DNA from 4 places in the Providencia alcalifaciens genome. Region 3 is predicted to be linked to each of the others. Evidence: predicted binding sites of a transcription regulator. Region 3 holds the regulator's gene; each other region holds the start of a gene.
What was found. The regulator LexA, encoded in region 3, represses DNA repair genes until DNA is damaged. The targets are predictions, from matches to a motif close to TNCTGTATGTACATACAGNA.
Positions count from the first base shown of each region.

Region 1: mutH (DNA mismatch repair endonuclease MutH) is a predicted target of LexA. The motif match lies at 2,248-2,267, and genes of this name have one in related genera.
Region 2: LDO73_RS10960 (DinI-like family protein) is a predicted target of LexA. The motif match lies at 3,008-3,027, and genes of this name have one in related genera.
Region 4: dinG (ATP-dependent DNA helicase DinG) is a predicted target of LexA. The motif match lies at 3,221-3,240, and genes of this name have one in related genera.

Region 1 is NZ_OU659204.1:2,782,196-2,787,513, reverse strand. It holds gene LDO73_RS12780 (alpha/beta fold hydrolase) at 1-74, opposite strand, end outside; gene LDO73_RS12775 (helix-hairpin-helix domain-containing protein) at 291-530, shown strand; gene LDO73_RS12770 (TerC family protein) at 536-1,267, opposite strand; gene mutH (DNA mismatch repair endonuclease MutH) at 1,329-2,012, opposite strand; gene sgrR (HTH-type transcriptional regulator SgrR) at 2,582-4,258, opposite strand; gene leuD (3-isopropylmalate dehydratase small subunit) at 4,693-5,295, opposite strand; gene leuC (3-isopropylmalate dehydratase large subunit) at 5,307-5,318, opposite strand, start outside.
Region 2 is NZ_OU659204.1:2,371,951-2,377,268, reverse strand. It holds gene LDO73_RS10975 (sensor histidine kinase) at 121-1,488, opposite strand; gene LDO73_RS10970 (response regulator) at 1,478-2,152, opposite strand; gene LDO73_RS10965 (hypothetical protein) at 2,314-2,553, shown strand; gene LDO73_RS10960 (DinI-like family protein) at 2,731-2,991, opposite strand; gene LDO73_RS10955 (DUF1345 domain-containing protein) at 3,143-3,820, opposite strand; gene LDO73_RS10950 (hypothetical protein) at 3,922-4,818, shown strand; gene LDO73_RS10945 (DUF3304 domain-containing protein) at 4,956-5,318, opposite strand, start outside.
Region 3 is NZ_OU659204.1:471,099-476,416, reverse strand. It holds gene LDO73_RS02085 (fimbria/pilus outer membrane usher protein) at 1-466, opposite strand, end outside; gene LDO73_RS02080 (fimbrial protein) at 559-1,155, opposite strand; gene zur (zinc uptake transcriptional repressor Zur) at 2,123-2,656, shown strand; gene lexA (transcriptional repressor LexA) at 2,827-3,444, opposite strand; gene LDO73_RS02065 (diacylglycerol kinase) at 3,582-3,956, opposite strand; gene plsB (glycerol-3-phosphate 1-O-acyltransferase PlsB) at 4,081-5,318, shown strand, end outside.
Region 4 is NZ_OU659204.1:1,183,438-1,188,755, reverse strand. It holds gene rhtA (threonine/homoserine exporter RhtA) at 1-118, shown strand, start outside; gene dps (DNA starvation/stationary phase protection protein Dps) at 397-900, shown strand; gene dinG (ATP-dependent DNA helicase DinG) at 1,002-3,125, opposite strand; gene sseA (3-mercaptopyruvate sulfurtransferase) at 3,564-4,403, shown strand; gene LDO73_RS18090 (hypothetical protein) at 4,537-4,995, shown strand.

The DNA of each region.
Region 1 (5,318 bases), 1.6 Mb from region 3:
TACCAACACAAAAGTCGCCCATCAGATAATGTCATCGACATATGGCGAGTATTGGATATTTTGTTGCTATACATAATAAATACCTACAAGATAGAATTTTTAGTGCGACATGTTAGTTTCTATCGCGAGTCGTCAATGACTTTACCGTTGTTATTTCCTATTTGCTAAAACAGATTTGTAGGGCAGGTAGCTCAATCTGTTAGAGACAGCTCAGAATTTTAAATTAAGAAATAGGCTAATTGCAAAATATACGCTCAATTACGGCTGTTTTACAGCCAAAAGGATAATTTATGCGATTTTCAGACTCAGAAAAGCAAATTCTATTAGCAGTGAAGGGAGTTGGACCAACGGTCATTAGCCGATTAGAGCAAATGGGGTTTTCGTCTTTAGCGCAGTTAAGTGAAGCCTCTTATGATGAAATTTTAATTTCGGGCGCTGCACTAACGGGGTCAAGTTGTTGGAAAAACAGCCCTCAAGCTAAAAAAGCGGTGGAAGGCGCTATTGCCGCAGCAAAGAACGCCTTACGTTAAGTTGGCTATGACTGTTTATTTTTCATTTTCCACTTTTTGCTGCGCAGAATATTGAGCATTTGTACTGACATGGAGAAGAACATAGCAAAATAAATATAGCCTTTTGAAACATGTACCTGAACACTTTCAAGTAATAGAGTGAAGCCTACAAGGATCAAGAAAGAGAGTGCGAGGATTTTGACCGAAGGGTAACGTTCCACAAAATCACCAATCGGTTTCGCGGCGAACATCATGATCATAACCGCCATAATCACCGCAGCCATCATAATAAACAGATGGTCAGATAGCCCTACAGCAGTGATCACGGAATCTAAGCTAAAGATAATATCTAAAATTGCGATTTGCATAATGGCCCCCCAGAATGAAGTGACTTTTTTCTGGGCTATCCCATCATCGTCTTCCCCTTCAATGGTATCGAAAATCTCCTGACTGGATTTCCAAATGAGGAATAAGCCACCGGCACACAAAATTAAGTCGCGGGCGGAAACGGTATGTTCAGCTAATGTGAAGAGCGGTGTGGTGAGGCGTGCGAGCCAAGCAATGGACGCTAGCAGTGCCAAGCGCATACCCATTGCTGCAATTAACCCAATACGTCTGGCGCTATTTTGTTGATGGGCGGGTAATTTACTGACGACAATACTTAAGAAAATAATATTGTCGATACCCAGTACGACTTCCAAAATTGTTAATGTTGCCAATGCCATCCAAGCATGGGGATCTAAGAACCACTCAAACATCTTATTGCCTTAAAAATGGAATAAAAAATCGTCTGTTTGGCACAGGCGATGCCTTGACCAATTAACTGAGGTTAAAGTGCCGCGCTAATAATGGACCTGTAAAATCTTTTTTTAAATAGAAACCTCTCGGTAATGTCATTATTGGCTGCCCAAATTCACCAATACCTTCGGTTAACGCTCTATTATTCGCCGCTTTGGGACGAATTTGTAGAACTTGTCCGTGACGAGCCGTGATGATTTCAACTTTTCCCAGCACAATTAAGTCCATTAACTCTTCCCAATCTTGGCGTAAAAGCTGTTCTTCAAGCGCAGAAGGGCTCCAAATCAGAGGGTTTGCAATACGGCGCTGGGCAAGTGGAATTTGGCGTTCACCTTCTATCGGGAACCACAGAATACGAGATAATTTGCGGCGCACATGACTATTTTCCCATGTCAGACCACTATTGCCCGTGAGTGGTGCGACAGAGACAAACGTCGTTTCTAATGGTACGCCATGGCGATCGATTGGGATTGTTTTAAGCTCCACGCCAATATCTGCAAAATCTTGTTCGGCTTTACTGCCTGCGGTTGCACCCAAAAAATACTCTAACAGTGTCCCGACCCAGCCTTTATCTCGTTTAAGATCGGGCGGGATTGGGATACCTGCGATAGTTGCTAGCTCACCAAGCGTATAGCCAGCAAGGGCTTGTGCTCTAGCTAATAAGACGGTTTCATTTTCTGGTGGTGAAGGCGGTATAAAAGACATAGGCGACAAAATTTCGTTATGTTTAAAAAATAACCAAGAAAATGGTCACAAGGTAGGATGAGTATAACACTTTTTAGTCCCTGTATTTAACTTCATGATATATATGTAGATATTAGATAATAATCACTGGCGGGATTATGAATATTTAGGGTTATTCAACTTCATCCCAAGATAATCACAGGATCATGCACTAGGTTATCCACAGGATTTCTGGATAACTGTGAAAAACTGCGATTACTGTGTGCATTTACAGCCTTGACTAATGTCATTTATTGAAGCTCGTCACAAAAAGCGGGTAAGTTAAGTACATTCCTTGTGGATAAATCATGCATTGATTGATCTTTGCTCAGTTGAACTCCTAACAAAAAAAGATGGGAAAACTCGCAGTGGATATCTCAGATGAAATTCATTTATTGTTATGATTTATAATGCTTTATTTTTTAGTGTGATTTTTTGTTAGAAATGAACAGTTGGGATATACCCCGATTACTATCTGGTTGTTCACATGGATATCCACAGAAAAAGTGAATAAAATCCATTTTACTCACTCTAACTGTTTATAACTATCATCAATTCTGTGTATTATCCTCAGTTGGCTTAAACCAAGCTGATTTAAAGTCAAACCAGCCAAAGGTATTCATACGAACACCTCGCATCGTTCTTTGTCCTTGTAATTCTAACCAGTGATGAAAAATTGGGTGGAAGACTTGGGAATCAATCAAGCTCTCGCACCAAGATTCCACATCCAATTTTTGCTGACGCCACAGTTGTAACTCTTCATCAAGAGTTTTCCCCAAACATTGACGCAATAGCGGCATTTCGTACAACGTGGCGAAGATAGAGAATTCAAGAGGCTTATAAAAGTTGGCGGTGGAGAGCCAAATATCGCTCTTCGCATCCCCGTTAAACCAATCATCATAATCAACGATGTTAATTTTAAGCTCCACTCCCTGGGTTTCTAAGACTCGCTTCATGATGTGGCTGATGGCATAGAATTCATGATGATGGCGATAAAAAGTGACAGTTAACTCAGTCAAGTCTTCAGGTTTGGTGCGCTGGGAGAGCATTTTACTGTGATGCCAATGAAGCAGTAATCCATAAGCAGGTGCCCAGTGGCGTTGATAGAAGGATTCACAGTGCGCCAGTAGGTTGACGGGGGTTAAAAAGCTGCACAGCCATTTACGCACATCTTCCCGTTGAGAAATGTCGGAGCGTTGGTCGAATAACAGAAAGTAGCAACCTTCTTCCATGCGGCTTTCGAGGGAGTCATTGTGGCGTTTATCACCATCCATTTTTAATGTGGTACACACCATCTGCTCAGACAATTCAGGCACTACCCAAATGGTCACTTCATCGAGTAGGGCGCGATAGCCAAAATAGCGATCAAAAGCGCTGATGGTGAGTTTCTGCGGAATGTTGGTTTCTACTTCATAAGGGCCCGTACCAATAGGGCGCTGACTAAAGCCGCTGATGGTTTCCCACTCTTTGGGGAGAATGGCGGCATGTGGACTACCGAGTAACCAAGGAAATTGCGTATCAGGATGGCTTAGATGGACATCAATCACATAAGGCTGCGAAGAGGTGACCGAGTGAATATGTGAAAATAGCGGCCAGCACTGCTTTAATCGTAATAAAGAGTGGATAATATCCTCCACTTGCATTTCACGTCCATGATGAAAATAGATAGCCGGACGTAAATAAAAGCGCCAATGTTGCTCGTTAATGGCTTGCCAGTGGTGAGCAATACCATCTTCCACTTCCCCTTTTTCCTCATTTAAGTGAGTTAGTCCATTAAATATTTGACTCATTAAGTGGATTTCAGAGCGGCGCATTGGGGTGCCAGGAAGTAAATTGGGAAAATCACGGTAATAAATGATGCGCAGTAAGTTTTTACCTTGTCGATAACTTCGCTCGAGCTCCGATAAGACCATTTGGCGGATAGTCTCTTTATCGCCAACAAGGGCCACGAGTTTTTCAATACTTTCTTCTTTTAAAAGCTGCTCAGCTTGCGCTTGTTGTAGTTCTAATCCATTAATATGAAAAATTAATGCGGAGCGTTTTCCTCGTCCTGATTCTGCTTGCCAACTGAGCCAACCATGGGACTGCATATTATTGAGCAGAGTGCGAACATGGCGGCGAGAGCAAAATAAAATATCGGCAATATCTTGCAATGTGGTTTCACTGTTTTTTCCCTGAAAGTGCTGCCACAAGCGTACAAATTGTGTTTGTAATCGAGAATTAGACATAAAAGAGGAACTCCAGAATAAATTGCATCAATTTTAATATCCTATATTCCGTAGATAATAGGGGGCAGTAAGTAGCTCTATTGACCTGTCTGTTGCAGGTTTACTCCCCCTTTTATTGAGTAATGGTATTTTTACCAGCCGGTATGTGAATGCATATCGGCTTTTTTTCTTCATATTTCATGCTGTGGCTGTGTTGGCCTCACAAACTAATCCTAGTCACATACTTATGTATGCTCCCAGGAATTAGTTTGTTTGCCGCCTTGCCACAACATGAACTATTTTGAAAAAACGGTTTGATATAACCCAGAATCATGATTATTTGAAATCATGGCATATTAGGAAATAATGGGGAAGGGTTTATTGATAGGTGTTGTTTATAGGAATTGAGTTCTACTTTTATGGGCAAGAAAAAGCCCACCGAAGTGGGCTGGGGATTAATTCATAAAGGCGGGGAGCTTTTGCTCGTAATCCTTGATTTGGTCGACGTGCTGTAGTGTCAAACCGATGCTGTCTAAGCCATTCATCATGCAATGACGGCGGAAGCTGTCAATCTCAAAAGTATACACTTTATCGCCGGCGGTGACGGTTTGCGCGTCTAAATCGACGGTAAACTGGCAACCTTCGTGGCTGTTCACATAGTTGAACATCTCATCTACTTGCTGCTCGCTTAATTTAATTGGCAGCAATTGGTTATTAAACGAGTTACCGTAAAAAATATCGGCGAAACTTGGGGCAATAACCACTTGGATACCGAAGTCGGTCAATGCCCACGGCGCGTGCTCGCGAGATGAACCGCAACCAAAATTTTCACGGGCTAACAGAATGCTAGCGCCTTTAAATACAGGTTTGTTCAAGACAAAATCAGGATTAGGTTGCTGACCTTTATCATCTAAAAAACGCCAGTCATTAAATAAGTGCTGACCAAAGCCTGTGCGTGTGACTTTCTGCAAAAATTGTTTTGGAATAATGGCATCGGTGTCGACGTTTGCGGCATCTAAAGGGACAACAATCCCAACATGCTTAATAAACTTATCCATGGTTTTCTCCTTTAGATTTGAAT
Region 2 (5,318 bases), 1.9 Mb from region 3:
CCCCTTCTTATGGCTAAGTAATTTAACGTAATAGGGGATTGTAATGCTTATTGAGCACTAGGGATGTTAACTGAATAACATTATTTTAAATAATGGTATTATTCTCGACTGCCCCCTCAATTAAGGCAAATCAATAATAAATCCAATACCTTTATTTTCTAATCCATCAGTGACTTTTAATGTTGCACCTATTTTTGATGCCAGATTATGGGCAATAGATAATCCTAAACCGCTTCCTGTTTCTAATGTTCCGGGCACACGATAAAAACGAGAAAATAGATGTGTACGACTCTCTTCTGGAATACCGCGTCCATTATCTTGAATTGTAATGGTGGCCCCAAAAGGGGTGAGATCTGTCAGTGTCACTTTTATTTTGGCTTTTTCTGGAGAATATTTAATCGCATTTTCGATTAAATTAGTGAACACATTACTCAGCGCCAGCTTATCGGTTTCGACATAAAAAGAATCTGGGCTGGATAATTCCACATCAATATGTTTATTGAGAGCATAAGGAATATGGGATGAAATGAGATTACCGATTAACATCGGTAAATCAATTTGCTCTTTACGAATGGCAAAATCTTCCGCTTCCAAACGTGCGAGATCAATTAATTGATGAGATAAAGAGGCGGCTCGCGTTAGTGTCTCTTTCATATCATTAATAATCTCGGCTTTTTCTTTTGGATTATCGATATGCATTAACAAATGTAATTGTGCGGTCACCGCTGCAATCGGAGTCCGCAATTCATGAGCCGCATCTGCCATAAAACGTTTTTCTCGCAAATTCGCGGCATCAACTCGCGCCATTAATTGGTTAATGGCAGAAATAATGGGGCGAGTTTCTTTATACATATCTTTGGTATCAATCGGCGTTAAATTTCCCGGCTGACGCGATGAAATAACTTTAGCGACTTGCTTAATTGGACGAATACTAAAATAGGCAGTGATCAAAATAGCGATTAACATTATACCCAAGATAAAGGCGAGAGGAATGGCAGTGCCTTCCGCTGGGTTACCGATTAACTTTCGTCGTTCAAGATACGATTCTGCAATCACAACTTCGAGGGTATGGTCATCATCCCATGCCGAAGTGAAATGCCAATCTTTATGTTGGGCAGTTAGCTTCTCGACAGATTTTAGTGATGGGTCCGAAATTTTTTCACTATTGCGATATAACACATGCCCCCGATTATCCCGCACCACCATATAAGGCTTATAGCTAGTTTCGATGCCGTTTTCCATGGCATCGGTATACATTTTTTGTAGGATAACGGCGAGTTTATCGAAATATTCTGGGGTGCCTGAAACGGTCCCTAGCGTACGAGCAATACCCTGTGTGACAATCTGCTGTTGTTGGTTAAATTCATCATCATCGACCAAATCAGGTAGATAAAAAAATTGCAGCCAACCCACTAGCAGCAGCCATAAAAAGATGACTGCGCCAATCTGAATACCAAATGTGTAGACAAGAAAGGATTTAATCTTCACCAGATTGCGCTTCTTTTTTTAGTAAATAACCGATGCCACGGATAGTAATAATTCTGTCTTTACCAATTTTGCGGCGTAAATTATGAATGTGGACTTCAAGGGAGTTACTTTCCACATCATCCAAGCCAAATAAACGTTGCTCTAAATCTGTTTTTCGCACGACATTGTCGGCATTTTTAATTAACTCGTATAGCAACAGATATTCTTTACCGGAGAGTAATAATAATTGACCATCCAAGGTGACTTGGTGGTTTAACGGATTTAATTGCAGATTATCCAATTGCCAAATTTCAGATGAAAACCCGGCCATACGGCGGCTAATAGCCTTTACACGAGAAATTAACTCTGGCATCTCAAAGGGTTTTGTTAAGAAGTCATCAGCACCAGAATCTAAACTCGCCACTAAATTATCCATTTTATTGCGGGCGGTAAGAATAATAATCGGTATCGATTCTCCAGATTGACGCCATGAAATTAATTCATCTTGACCATCACCATCAGGTAATCCCAAGTCTAAAAGCATGACATCAAAATTGTGTGTCTGTAATTGCTGCTTAGCATCCGATAATAATCTAACCCAGCAAGGATTAAATCCGGCTAATTCCAGTCCACGACATAACGCTTTGCCAAGCTGAAGATCGTCTTCTACCAATAAAATATTCATATTTATTCCCTCTGCTGCGGAGTATAAGCAGACTCAGCTCACCCAGCAACTAGGATATTTATTCCCTTAAGCATCCCTTAAGGTTGGTTTAACCAAATATTAAGGTACGAAAATGCAAAAGCACTAATATACCCTCAACAACCATAACAAGAGCATTCATCATGAAACAAGCGTATATTGAAGTGCCTCTATTTATCGGGATCATTTTTATTGCCATGCTATTTATGGGGGAGAGTTTCAATAAGCCACAATTGACGTTGAATACGACGAAATTAAATGAAGTTCAGCGATGCACTGATGCGAAAACTTGCTTAATAGAGGCTCGGGTACTTGAAGTGAGCAAAACGAAACGTAATCCGGTGAATGAGTTTAAATCGTATCTTCGTCAGAGACTTTATTAATATTCTTTCGTAAGTGGCGGAATAGTGAATTGTGGCGCTATCGGCTTTTATACGCAGAAGCGTATAAGCGATAGGCAGGAACACATTGGAAGTGATTCAGATTAACTTCAAAGAATAACGAATTAAGAAATGGAAGATGGATATTACCTTCCATTTCTCTGCTAATCATCTAGTTATTTAGTCATCGGTATTTGCTTCAGGTAGCCAGCCGTCATCCATCCAAATTTCTTCTAAGATCTCTTCAATGCGTAATTTGTCACCCGCAATCTTCGTTCCTGAAATATTAATCGCCTGCTGAGAGCTAAAGCCTACTCGAGTGACCATATCAGGGTACTGTGACTGTAGCTTGCGTAAAATCTCAGACTCTAAAGCTTGTAAAACCAAGCTACTTGGTTTTTGCGGTGAATTCTTATCAAATAACACTTCGATGCGTAACATAATAGCCTCTACTAAAGACTGTATTAATATACAGTATTTTTAGATCTATATGGGGATATTGTCAATATCCCGCATTGAATATTTTTTTATTGTGTCAGTCGGCTAACTCTTTTTATTTCGGCAAGTTATTCCGATAAAGGGTGTTTACCCTTTAAAAGAAGCTGGCAGAGATATTAATGCACAACCCTAAAATTGCCATATTAAAGACAAACGAAATAACGGATTGAAGCAATACCGCGCGACGCATAGGGGTTGAGGCAACTTCCACATCTGCTGTTTGTGAGGCGACAGCAATGGTGAATGAGAAATACATAAAATCCGAATAGCTCGGCTGGGTGATTTTATCGGGGAAAATTAACCACGGTTTTTCATTTTCACTATTGCCGTAATAGAGATGGGCATAGTGCATGGTAAAGCCCGTGGGTAAGAGCAGCCAAGAGGATATCAATGTCGAGGCTGTTAAAATATAGGAGTAAATTTTATCGGCTTTCGGGATATCACTGTGCCCACCCAAGGCAAAAAATAAGACTAATAAACTGACGCAGCAGCCTGACATTAAGAAAAATATTACCATGCTTGCGCTTTCATCTTCGATTTTCGTCAGCTTGCGAATGTCTTTCACATTGTGGCTAATAATTCTCTGGAACAGAAACAGTAAATAGCACCACGCAAATGCGTTCCAACTGATAATTAAGTTAATAATCAGACTTTGTGTTTTAAATAAAGCGAAGAAAGTGATGAAAGCAACAATAAGCGAGACCAAAAAACGCGGCCGAGAATGAAATGCATGACGTAGCTGGTGGGTGATGCGAGCAGCACAGCGAAGCATGGGGTATTCCTTGAATTTAATAATCGGGTGTTTTTCCTAAAGTAAATTGAGTATATCACTGGTAAAAAGGATGCACTAATTACTGCGTTTCAAGGAATGAAATGAAACAGTTTTATTTATGTTTGCTGCTGTGTTTTTCAGCGCCGTTATATGCAAATGACCCGTTATATTCAAATGAACGGTGTGAAGAGGCCGCTGACTTTTCTACCGCTGAAGCAGGTTTTCACTTTAGTTCCGCGATAGTTAAGGATAAAGCCTATTTTTATTCTGCACCGGATAAACAGTGCCAGCTATCCACGTTTATTATTCCGGGTGATAAAGTTGAGGTATTTCGAGAAATCAATGAATTAAATGGTGAGCAATATTTCTATATTCGTTATCGAGACAAGAATAATCAATTTGTTACAGGTTGGGTGCCTGCAAAATCATTTGTACCTATAGAAAATAAAGTCACGGCAACGAATGAGTGTTTGGAGATTAAAAAGGGAGGCTATCCGCTGACGCTTCCGGCTAAGAATAACCATTATCAAGTCGTTGGCGATGGAAAAGCGTATTTTTATTCTGCACCGAATGACACATGTTTAGTCGAGGATGTTTTCGTGATTGCTGGCGACCAAGTGTCTGGTCAAATGGAAGTAGAAGGGGAGTTTGTTCTTGTCAATTACTATACGGTATCGGGTGATATAGTTAGGGGATGGCTGAGAAAAGACCAGCTATGGCAACTGCATCATGGGGATAGTTATCGCAATGATGTGAATCCTTCTGAATTAGACTTAGCAACCCGAGTGATTTCATTATGGTTGAGTACAGAAGATAGATGCCTGTTTTATGAGGGAATTAATAGCGCGGATTTCATGAGATTGCTAGTGCGTGAAGATCACCAATCTGTAGGGTGTCGAGGCGCAGGAGATCCCCTGACCACCCCAGTTATTGCGTATTTTGATATCGATAAAATCACGGGAGAAGTTGATTTTGATGGCATAAATAGCGACCGATAAGAAAGGGAATATTTGCAAGAAATATCGGTATGAGGGTAAGGGAAAATAAGCACAATTTAAATGACAGAGATTTGTTGTTAATGCGACATTCGCCAATTTCGGGAAATGCAGTGCCTACGTCGGCATTTTGGCGTTGGTTATTTCGGACATACGGCAGGCTCCTTCATATCAACCGGTTCGTTAATGGGGTAATCATCAGAACCATAGCTTTTACAAGATGTGGTCACTTTAACTTGGTTGCAAGGCAAAAAATGTACAGCTAAGCCGCAGGCCGTTTTACTGTCATATTCTGGGATCGGCACACTGACTTCATGTTGGGTACTGTAGCGTTCTAGTTCCGCCTCCCACCGCTTATAGGCTTCTACTTGACTAAATTTAGGCATTGGCGACAGTTTACTTTTATCCAAACTTTCCCATTTTATTCTGGCGTGAAGACCGGGAGCCCATTTAGCGGGGAGTAGAACGCAGCATTGAACGCCACCGACGCTGGCACTTGAGCC
Region 3 (5,318 bases):
GGTCCCAATCAGGGTCTGAGTACTCCATGTAGGCCTGAGGAATATTGAACTGTACAACGTTCTTTGCCAAATCGCCTTGAATGGTCATATCTGGAACTGAGCGAATATCCAAACATTTTCCATCATCTAGCCATTTGACTTGGCTATTCCACTCCTTTTTTAATCCCAATAATGCATAAATTTCAGGCGTAATACATGCCAACGAAACTTTGTCGTCGTAATTAGGATTAAAAAAGGTGATAGGTTGTTCCATAGAAACTTTAGCGCGGTTAACTTCAATCGCTAAAGAGTAATCCCCAGGGGGGACATAGTTGGCGTGAGAGAATTTACTGAAGTCGACGTTTTCTTTACCTTCAGAATCAATGAAGTCGGTGTTAAAATCAACGGCCTCTTCAGAGAATGCAACCATTGGCGTTAACATTAAAAGCATTAATTTTGTAATTAGATTTAGCTTCATGCTTTTCATTAACTATGCGCCTATACAAACAAACACAATGAAGACGGTATGAGAAATATGGCGTATGACTACGCCATATTATTCTCTATAGAAACTGACTATTATTGGTAAACAATTTTGAAGTTAGCTACAGTGTCAAAACGACCTGTTGTAGCTTTCTTAGTTGGATCTTCGTTACCTTTAACGTATGCAGCGAAGTGCAGAGTAGTTTGTGAACCGTCACCATTGTTTAACGCATAGCCGTCACCAGTACCTGGGAATGCTTTACCGAATTCAACAACTTTATCAGCGCCGTTAGTGATGATGATACCAGCGTTTTTAACTTTACCGCCTAAGCCCAGTAAGTCACCAGTGAAGCCTTGGAAACCATTTACTGTAGAACCAGTAAATGTGATTTTTGCGTTTTTGTAAGTTTCAGTAGAGCAGTTTTTCAGAACGATATCGAACGCTTTGCTGTCTGAACGGAATTGGTTAGAAGTCAGTTCGTGTAACGCGATTTCGCCGAATTCAACTAATTGCTTCAGGTTGTCAGCATCGATTGAACATGGAACGTCATTAATGAAACCAGTAAAACGGATTTCACCTTGTGAGCTTTCTACTGGTGCAGGAGGAGTTGCTGGATCAGCAGCTAAAGCAACACCAGAAACGCCAACACCTAAACCTAAAGCTAGAGTTAATGCTAATTTATTCAGTTTCATAAAAGTTTTCCTTTAAATGAGTAGGAACTGCTATTTCTCTTTTTTCTCTTTCCTGCTTTCATTGACGCAAAATTAAGTCTATTTACTTAAGTAGTGCACCCTTGAAAATTCCTCTAGCTTTCCTACTTGATGAATTTCATTCAGGTTAGAGATTTTTTTATATAAACGAGCTCCATCTCATTTATGTGATTTAAAAAACAAAACTCATTAAGCCAACATTCTCACTTCTAAATTAATTACTGAGTCATTCATTAATTAATTAAAATTGATATAGAACACTAAATGAATTCTGATAACTACCTTGTGATATTTTCTGATGTCAATTCTACATACGTGACATATGTTGTCAAAAATCACCCAAATAAAGCGTTGACTTGGTTTTTTATATCGACAAAGTGCATACAAACAACTTTTATCCACTGAGTGAGTACTTAAATCTGAAGAAATGATAAATTACTTAGAAAGATTTATATGAAGACTTCATTTTACATTTATAAAAATGTCTAAATATTGCAAAAAACCTATAAATATAAAAACCTATATTTATATTTAAATACAACTTAATAATCCAGACTGATGCAAATTTATTGAATTTAAATTCTGAAAATCGTATTTTTTTTACCCGTAATCGCTACATAACAAACGAGGCGTAAGATAAGTCTTAATTAAAATTAACGTCAAATAGTAACAATGAATTTCAATAATTGTTTTTATTTGGTTAAAATTAACACTCAATGATTAACTAAAATGCAGCAATTAATGATTTATTTAAAATAAAAAAAACCACCTTTTAAATAAGATATTCATTCTTTATTAACGTTACCTTTATTAAAGTTAAAATTGCGTATTCAATTTAGTAAAAAAACTGTTCATTTCATCACCACCATTTCAAACACAACAGAAATGGAAGTTATGGTAAACTAAACAGTAATAAAAACTTGAAGCTATCTAGGTGGGGCCAAACAAGATGAAAACAATCAGTGAAGATAAGCTGCTTACGACGGCCGAACGTATTTGCCAGTCTCGAGGCGTGCGTTTGACCCCACAAAGAGAGACTGTTTTGCGGTTAATTGCGCAGCAACACGGTGCGATCAGTGCTTATGATTTGCTAGATTTACTGCGTGAAATAGAGCCGCAGGCTAAGCCACCTACCGTTTATCGCGGTTTAGAATTCCTCATGGAACAAGGATTCATTCATAAAATTGAATCCACGAACAGCTATGTGGTTTGTCACCATGTCGATAATCCAAGCCATATTTCAGTGATGTTGATTTGTGATAATTGTGGCAATGTGACCGAAAGTGACTGCACGACTATCGAGCAAGCGATTAGCACACTAGCAGAAGAAAATCATTTTCATCTCAGGCATACGGTGGTAGAAAACCATGGCTTATGTCAGAAATGTTTTGAGATTTCCAATTGCCAAGATCATGAACACTGTGAGCATGACCATCACACTACAGTCAGTGCAAAAAACACAGTCAGTTCAAAAAAGAAGTGATATAGAAGAAATGGTATACAGGAAGTAAAAGAAAGGAAGCTATATAGCAATATGGAAGATGGCTATATATAAAGAAGTGCAATATGAACATAGTTATATATAGCTATATAAAGAAAGACTATTCAAAAAATAGAGATATTGAGTCTGCTGCCAGACTCAATCGCTCATCATCAATGCCAGTCACTGTTACGGATAACCCCAACAGCCAGACCTTCGATGGTAAAATTCTGTTCGCGTAAATCAACCACGATTGGTGCAAAATCAGAGTTTTCAGCAATAAGCTCAACACGATTGCCTTGTTGCTTAAAACGTTTAACAGTGACTTCATCTTCGATACGTGCCACAACAATTTGCCCATTATGGACATTCTGTGTTTTATGTACCGCAAGTAAATCACCATCCATAATACCGATATCTTTCATCGACATACCATTTACGCGTAATAAAAAGTCAGCGTGTGGTTTAAATAACTCTGGGTCGACTTGGTAATGGCTTTCAATATGTTCTTGTGCAAGCAATGGTTCGCCGGCAGCAACACGTCCAATCAGAGGAAGTCCTAAATCTTCAGGTTCCTCTTCTAACAACAGACGAATGCCTCTGGAAGCTCCAGAAACAATTTCAATTACCCCTTTACGAGCTAAGGCTTTTAAATGTTCTTCTGCCGCATTAGGCGAACGAAAACCCAAACTTGCTGCTATCTCAGCGCGTGTTGGTGGCATGCCAGTTTGCGAAATATGGTCACGCACCAGATCGTAAACTTGCTGTTGTCGAGCTGTCAGTGCTTTCATCCCGTTCCCCTGTTTGTTTATACAGTCAGACTGTGAGTATATACAGGTAAATGGGTATTGGGAACTGTTAAATTAGCCAAAATCTGCATTTGTTGATGAATTTCTGGCTTTTTATCTCTTTTACTATTTTTAGCCGATTAAACCGTAAAATAACGCGCCCATAAAACCGTTCCCCAGATAAACAGTGCCAATCCTATCGTGACGAACACAGCTGCGGAGCCAATATCTTTCGCTCGCCCAGATAATTCATGGTATTCACTGCCAATACGGTCAACAACCGCCTCAATTGCACTGTTAATTAACTCAACGATTGCGACTAACACGACTGAACCAATTAATAAAATTCTGTCAATTTGGCTAATATCCAAGTAAAAAGCTATAATTATCGCAATGATAGCAGCAACCGCTTCTTGACGGAATGCAGCTTCATTGACCCATGCTGCTTTTAAACCTTTAAGGGAGTATCCAGCCGCTTTGATGACCCGAGTGAGACCCTTAGTTTGACTTGCCATATTTTTTCCTTAATTTTTAAACAATAATCAACTTTTGCAGTCAAAGTGAATTATCGATAACAGATCTAAACGTTGCTTTCTGATATGATTGCGCAGCATTACTAACAAGAGGCTATAATCATTTATGTCACTATGGCGTAAAATATATTACAACACGTTGAATTTACCACTGAAATTATTGGTAAAAAGTAAACTAATCCCAACGGACCCGATAACAGAGTTGCAGCTTGACCCAAACAAGCCAACGCTGTACGTCTTGCCATATCACTCAAAGTCCGACCTTCTCACGCTTCGCCAACAATGCTTAGCGATTGGTTTACCTGATCCTCTCGTGGATAACGATATCAATGGCACCAAGCTCCCTGCCTATGTGTTTATTGATGATGGCCCACGCGTGTTCCGTTACTACTCCCCAGATCCACGTAAAGAGTCAGTAAAAATATTCCATGCGTATCTGGATTTGCATAAAAACAATCCAAATCTTGATATTCAAATGCTACCTGCATCCGTCATGTTTGGACGTGCGCCGGGTCGCGAAGGGCATAAGCCAGCCCCGTTAAAACTCTTAAACGGAGTGCAAAAATTCTTTGCAGTCCTGTGGTTAGGGCGCGATAGCTTTGTGCGTTTTTCTCCGAGCATTTCTCTTGGCCAGATGGCACAGGAGCATGGCACTGATACCATCATTGCCAATAAACTCGCTCGCGTAGCACGTATCCATTACTCTCGTCAGCGTTTAGCTGCAGTCGGGCCAAAACTGCCTGCACGTTATGAGCTATTTAATAAGCTGCTATCCTCTAAAGCCATTGAAAAAGCGGTTGAAGACGAAGCTCGCAGTAAAAAAATTCCATTACAAAAAGCCCAGCAAAATGCCGTGGCGATGATGGAAGAAATTGCCGCCAACTTCTCTTATGAAGCTGTGCGACTGACTGACCGCGTACTGGGCTGGACATGGAACCGCTTATACCAAGGGATCAACGTTCAACATGCTGAGCGCGTTCGCCAGCTGGCACAAGATGGTCACGAAATTGTGTATGTACCCTCTCACCGTAGCCATATGGACTACCTGCTGCTCTCTTATGTGCTGTATCACCAAGGTCTGGTGCCACCACACATTGCGGCGGGTATTAACCTCAATTTTTGGCCAGCCGGCCCGATTTTCCGCCGTTTAGGCGCATTCTTTATTCGCCGTACGTTCAAAGGCAATAAACTCTATTCCACTATATTTCGCGAATACCTCAGTGAGCTATTTGCTCGCGGCTATTCGATTGAATACTTTGTGGAAGGTGGTCGTTCACGTACAGGTCGCTTACTGGAGCCGAAAACGGGTACCTTGTCGATGACCCTACAAGCGATGCTACGCGG
Region 4 (5,318 bases), 710 kb from region 3:
CTTCCTGCAAGAGCATTTAACGATGACACAGTGGTTAGCGCTTCTGTGTATTGTATGTGCGTCTATTGGTTCAACATCAACGTCAATACCCAAATCAAAGATTGAAAAAGTGTCGTAAATAATTACGTCCTATTTTCTTTAATCAAAGGCTAATAAGTATTTCCATTAGCCTTTTTTATTTATTTCATGAGCGAGTAAGATAAGCTTCATTTATTTGAAATGTCGTAACGATAGATTCAATTGGTAAAACCTAAATAAGTAAATCTTCAATAAAAATTCCACTATTTTACCTATTAAAGTAATAGTTAATTACTTTATGACATTCTTAGCTTTACACTCTATATTTATAATCAGACAAGATAACTAAATCAATTTATATTTAAGAGAGGAAATTCTATGAATACTGCAAAATTATTTAAAACCTCTTCAACTGAACTTTTATATACCCGTAATGATATTGAAGATAGTGTTAAATTAGAAACCATCGGTATCTTAAACATGATGGTTATCCATTTCACCGATCTCTCTTTAATCACAAAACAAGCACATTGGAACATGCGCGGTCGTAACTTTATCGCAGTGCATGAGATGTTAGATGGTTTTAGAGATAGCATCGTTGAACACTTGGATGAGTTTGCTGAGCGTGCGGTTCAGCTAGGTGGCGTCGCCACAGGGACATCACAACAAGTCAATAAATTCACATCATTAGAAGCTTATCCTTTGGATATTCATTCTGTACAAGACCATTTAAAAGCATTAGCGGAACGATATGCTGTTGTTGCGAATGATATTCGTAAAGCTATCGATGAAGTTGAAGATGAAAATACCGCAGATATGTTTACTGCCGCATCTCGCTCACTGGATAAATTCCTGTGGTTATTAGAAGCTAATATTGAGTAGTGTCGTAAAACAGAGTCAATATATTGACCATGAGACCACTTCGGTGGTCTCAATTATTTATCACCTTAATTATTTATCGCACTACTTCTTTATCACCCTATTTACTTGTCGCCCGACTTATCTGATGTTGGCATTTCAGGTTGTTCAATAGGGAAAATGGGTAACGAATTTAATAAACGTTTGCCATAGTTTTTAGTTAATAAGCGTTTATCATAAATGATAATTTCTCCATAACATTCATGACTTCGAATCAAACGTCCCGCTTGCTGGATCAAATTAAATGAAGCACTAGGTAAACTTTGTACCTCGAATGGATAGCGTTTTAATGACTTCAGCCAGTCCCCTTCAGTAATAATCACCGGGTTTGTCACAGGTGGAAATGCAATCTTGTGAATATGCACCTGAGTTAAAAATTCCCCTTTTAAATCCAACCCTTCCGCAAATGATTGTAAGCCGATTAACGCGCTTTTTTGCCCTTGTTTAATACGTTCACAGTGCGTCTCCACTAACCTATAGCGTGGCTGATCCCCCTGCACTAATAGTTGTAGGCGCAAATCCTTCACATGCTCCAAAAACCCTTCCATCGCTCGCTGGCTACTAAATAAGATCAATACTCCACGATGGTCACTTTCGGTAAATTGATGGCGAAAATAGGTTGCCATCTCTTTTAAATGTTCAGCTTCATTTGCCATGATTGGCTCATGCTGCATTTTGGGAATAACCAACTTGCCCTGTTCAACATGATTAAACGGTGAGGTAAGCGTCACAAAACGGTCATCACTCTTTTCAGATAATCCTGTTAACTCCATAAAACGTGAATAGCTGTTCAAAGAGCGAAGTGTTGCCGATGTCACCACAATATGAGGTACATTTTTCCATAGCAAATGTTGTAGCTGTTCACTCACGCGGATCCCTGCACAATGCATAAAAATCCGCGACTGATTTTTCTCATAGCGGCGGCTAAGCCATTTCGAAACAGGTGCACCCGAGCTTTGATCAAGAGAGGCTAAGCGCCACAATTTAGTCATATTTTCAAAATAGCCCATAGCTCGACTTGTCACTAAGATGGAGCGATGTAAACGCACAATATCTTGCTTTGCCGTTTGTTCCGTTAAGTCACTGAGAATCGCCTCTGATAGCCCACGTAATGCATCCGTTAGCTTAAATAACTCTTGGCAACATTGCTGCATTACCTCAGGCAAGATCCCCATTGGGAACAAATATTCCGACTCTTTGGATGTTTCAGGTAATAGCCCGTTAGCTAACAGTGAAAAATCACGAAAACACTCTCGTAATTTTTCGGCATGTTGCTGTAGCTTATCAGGATTGGTCAACTTAGGCGGCTTTGCAGGGCGAAACTGCGCAACATACTGCGCGACATGATGAATAAAATTATCCACCTGTGCCGTAAGCTGAACTAACGTAATTTCCCCTTCAACTTCTAAAGCGTCTCTCGCCACATCGGGAATGTGGTGCCCTTCATCGAGAACTAACAGTAATTTCTTGGGATCCGGTAATACCGATTCACTTTCCATGGCGGCCATCACTAAAGCGTGGTTAGCCACGACCACATCTGCATCTTCAATTTCACGACGCGCAATAAAAAAAGGGCATCGTTGATAAAACTGGCAATTACGCCCAAGGCAGTTCATTTTATCGGTGCTGACTTTACGCCATAGACTATCACTAAATGCCTTTTTATGGTGGTCACGCAGCCCATCCCAAGCAAAGCCATGAAAATCATTGCGTAATTGCTGGCATTGAGCTCTCTCTTCACTGTTGGCAATTTCAGTTTTGTCTTCCACCAACAACATTAAATCAATTTGCTCCCCTTCCGCGGCACAAATCGCTTCTAAGTTTCGGGGACACACATAACGCGCTCGCCCAAATGCGCCTGTATATTTTAAGTCAGGGATAATTTTGCTCAGTAATGGCAAATCCTTACTGAATATTTGATCTTGTAGAGCAACGTTGGCGGTACTCACGACCAACGTTTTGCCTTCTTCGCGCCCAACCGCAATGCCTGGTATCAAATAGGATAAGGTTTTTCCCACCCCTGTTGGTGCTTCAATAACTAAATGACGCCCTTCTGTATCCGACAAATTTTTCGCCACTTCAGCTATCATCTGCCGCTGAGGAGCCCGAGAGACGAACCCCTCGATTTGATTAGATAACCCCTTATACCATTGAGTTATTTGTTCTTTTATTTTATTTGACAGAGACATAGATGCGCAGAAGACCAAGTAAAAAGGAGATGATAACCAATCAAAAAAGAGGCTGGAAAGCCCCTGTTTCTCTTTTGCGAAACCCTTCGCAAAACTACTGTATTAATTTCCATTATACACAAATTCTGGAAAGCCTTTCGCAAAACACCAAATCGAGCCAAGAAAATACCCCGTAAAACTTGTTTGCTATCACCATCCAGTTATACTTTGGCATCTTCGTGTCAAATCAGGCTAATAAAAATGAAAAAAGTCGTCATCGCACTATGTGCATTATGCGCATTGAGTTCTATTGGGGGGATTATGCTTGCCGGGATGAATATTTATACCCGATCCACAACACCTATAGAGCAAAACCAGGCTCAATCGCCATCGATATTTCCTGCACCTAATCAGATCCAGTAATCATCCATTATTAATCAAACGGGACGGTGAGTTATGATGTACAACGATTATTTTGTAACACCAGAGTGGTTAAATTCACATCTTTCAGACAGTAATATTATTGTGCTTGATGTCTCTACACCACCACCTACCGCCCCTTATGATTGCTACCAAAGCTACCTCGATGAGCACATTCCCCAAGCTCAATTTTTTAATCAAGATGAAGTCGCCGATAAAAGCTGCGACTTACCGCATATGCTCCCTGACGCAACCACATTTAGTCAAGCTGTTGGAGCGATGGGTATTAATAATCAAACCCAAGTCATTATTTACGCACAAAATAACTTATTTTCATCCCCGCGTGCATGGTGGACTTTCCGTACTTTAGGCTGCAAACACGTTAAAATTTTAGCGGGCGGAATTAACGCATGGAAAGCAGCTGGTTTCGCAACCCAATCAGGTAAAGTCACCCCACCAGCTGCACAAACCTTTATTGCTGATAGACAAAATGCCAATGCACTGAATCAACAGCAAATGTTGGAGGTTGCCACTGAAGGTAAAATTCAAATTATCGATGCGCGTGCGGCTGCCCGTTTTCTGGCTCAAGCCCCTGAACCTCGTCCAGGTTTAAGAATGGGCCATATTCCTGGCAGTAAAAATGTGCCTTGGGATCTATTAGTGGATAATGGGGAATATAAATCCCCCGAGCAGTTAAAAGCTATTTTTGCCGAGCAAGGCGTCGATATTCTCGCGCCAACAGTTACAACCTGTGGATCAGGTATGACGGCTGCCGTTGTCTTACTGGCATTGGTCTTATTAGGAAATCCACATGTGCGCCTCTATGATGGTTCATGGGCACAATGGGGACAAGACAACGGGTTACCAATCGAACCTTAATCATTTTTTATTCCCTCATAAACAAGCGTTAATTATGAGGGAATTTATTTTTTCTATTTAAATCTAATATTATAAAAAATTAATCTAATTAATTACGTTTTCTATTACTCTATTTTTATGGAGCTAATAACTAATGAATACATTATGGGAACTCTGGGTAATAAACCTAGGGACTCTATCTACCTTTGTCGGTACAGCAGCAACTTTATGGGTTCTATTACAAACATCAAGATTAACGATTAAATTTAATCGTAAAGCTTCTATTTATTTTCATAAAGAGAAGTTAAATACTCTTTTTAATAACTATTACATACACATATCAGAAATATCCAGTGTAAACATGAGTAGTAAAGATAAAATTCTATTGCAAAGAAAGATGCTATCCCTACATAATTACTTTTTATTTATGGAATTAAAAGACAAAAAATTCAATGCATATATAAAGAAATACACCATTAACACTAAGAAGATTTTAGCCATTAATAATCATGAAGACCTAAATTATAATCACTATCTTCACTTTTTTAATGAGACAATTATCTTACTCGACTATGTAAATAATACACTTAGTATATCAGAAAGAAAAATATGAGGTTTATCATGGAATTTAATGAGAATAGAATAATCTGTAATATCCTAATGAAAAGCTTGCATAAAAAAATACTATGGCAACAAACACAGGAAATACATCCTGTACTTCATAAAAATTCGGAGAAATTCATTACAAGTTGCTTTAATACAACTAATTTAGACGATATAACTTTTTATTTATACACTTACCGAGCTTTAGATTTAGATCCTATATTTAATTATCATATTAATATCGATAAAATCGAATTATCTTTAGTTGAAAATAATTATATTACTTGGAGCTATTCAAAAAATGGATTCCTCATTCAAAAACTCCTTGAGCTG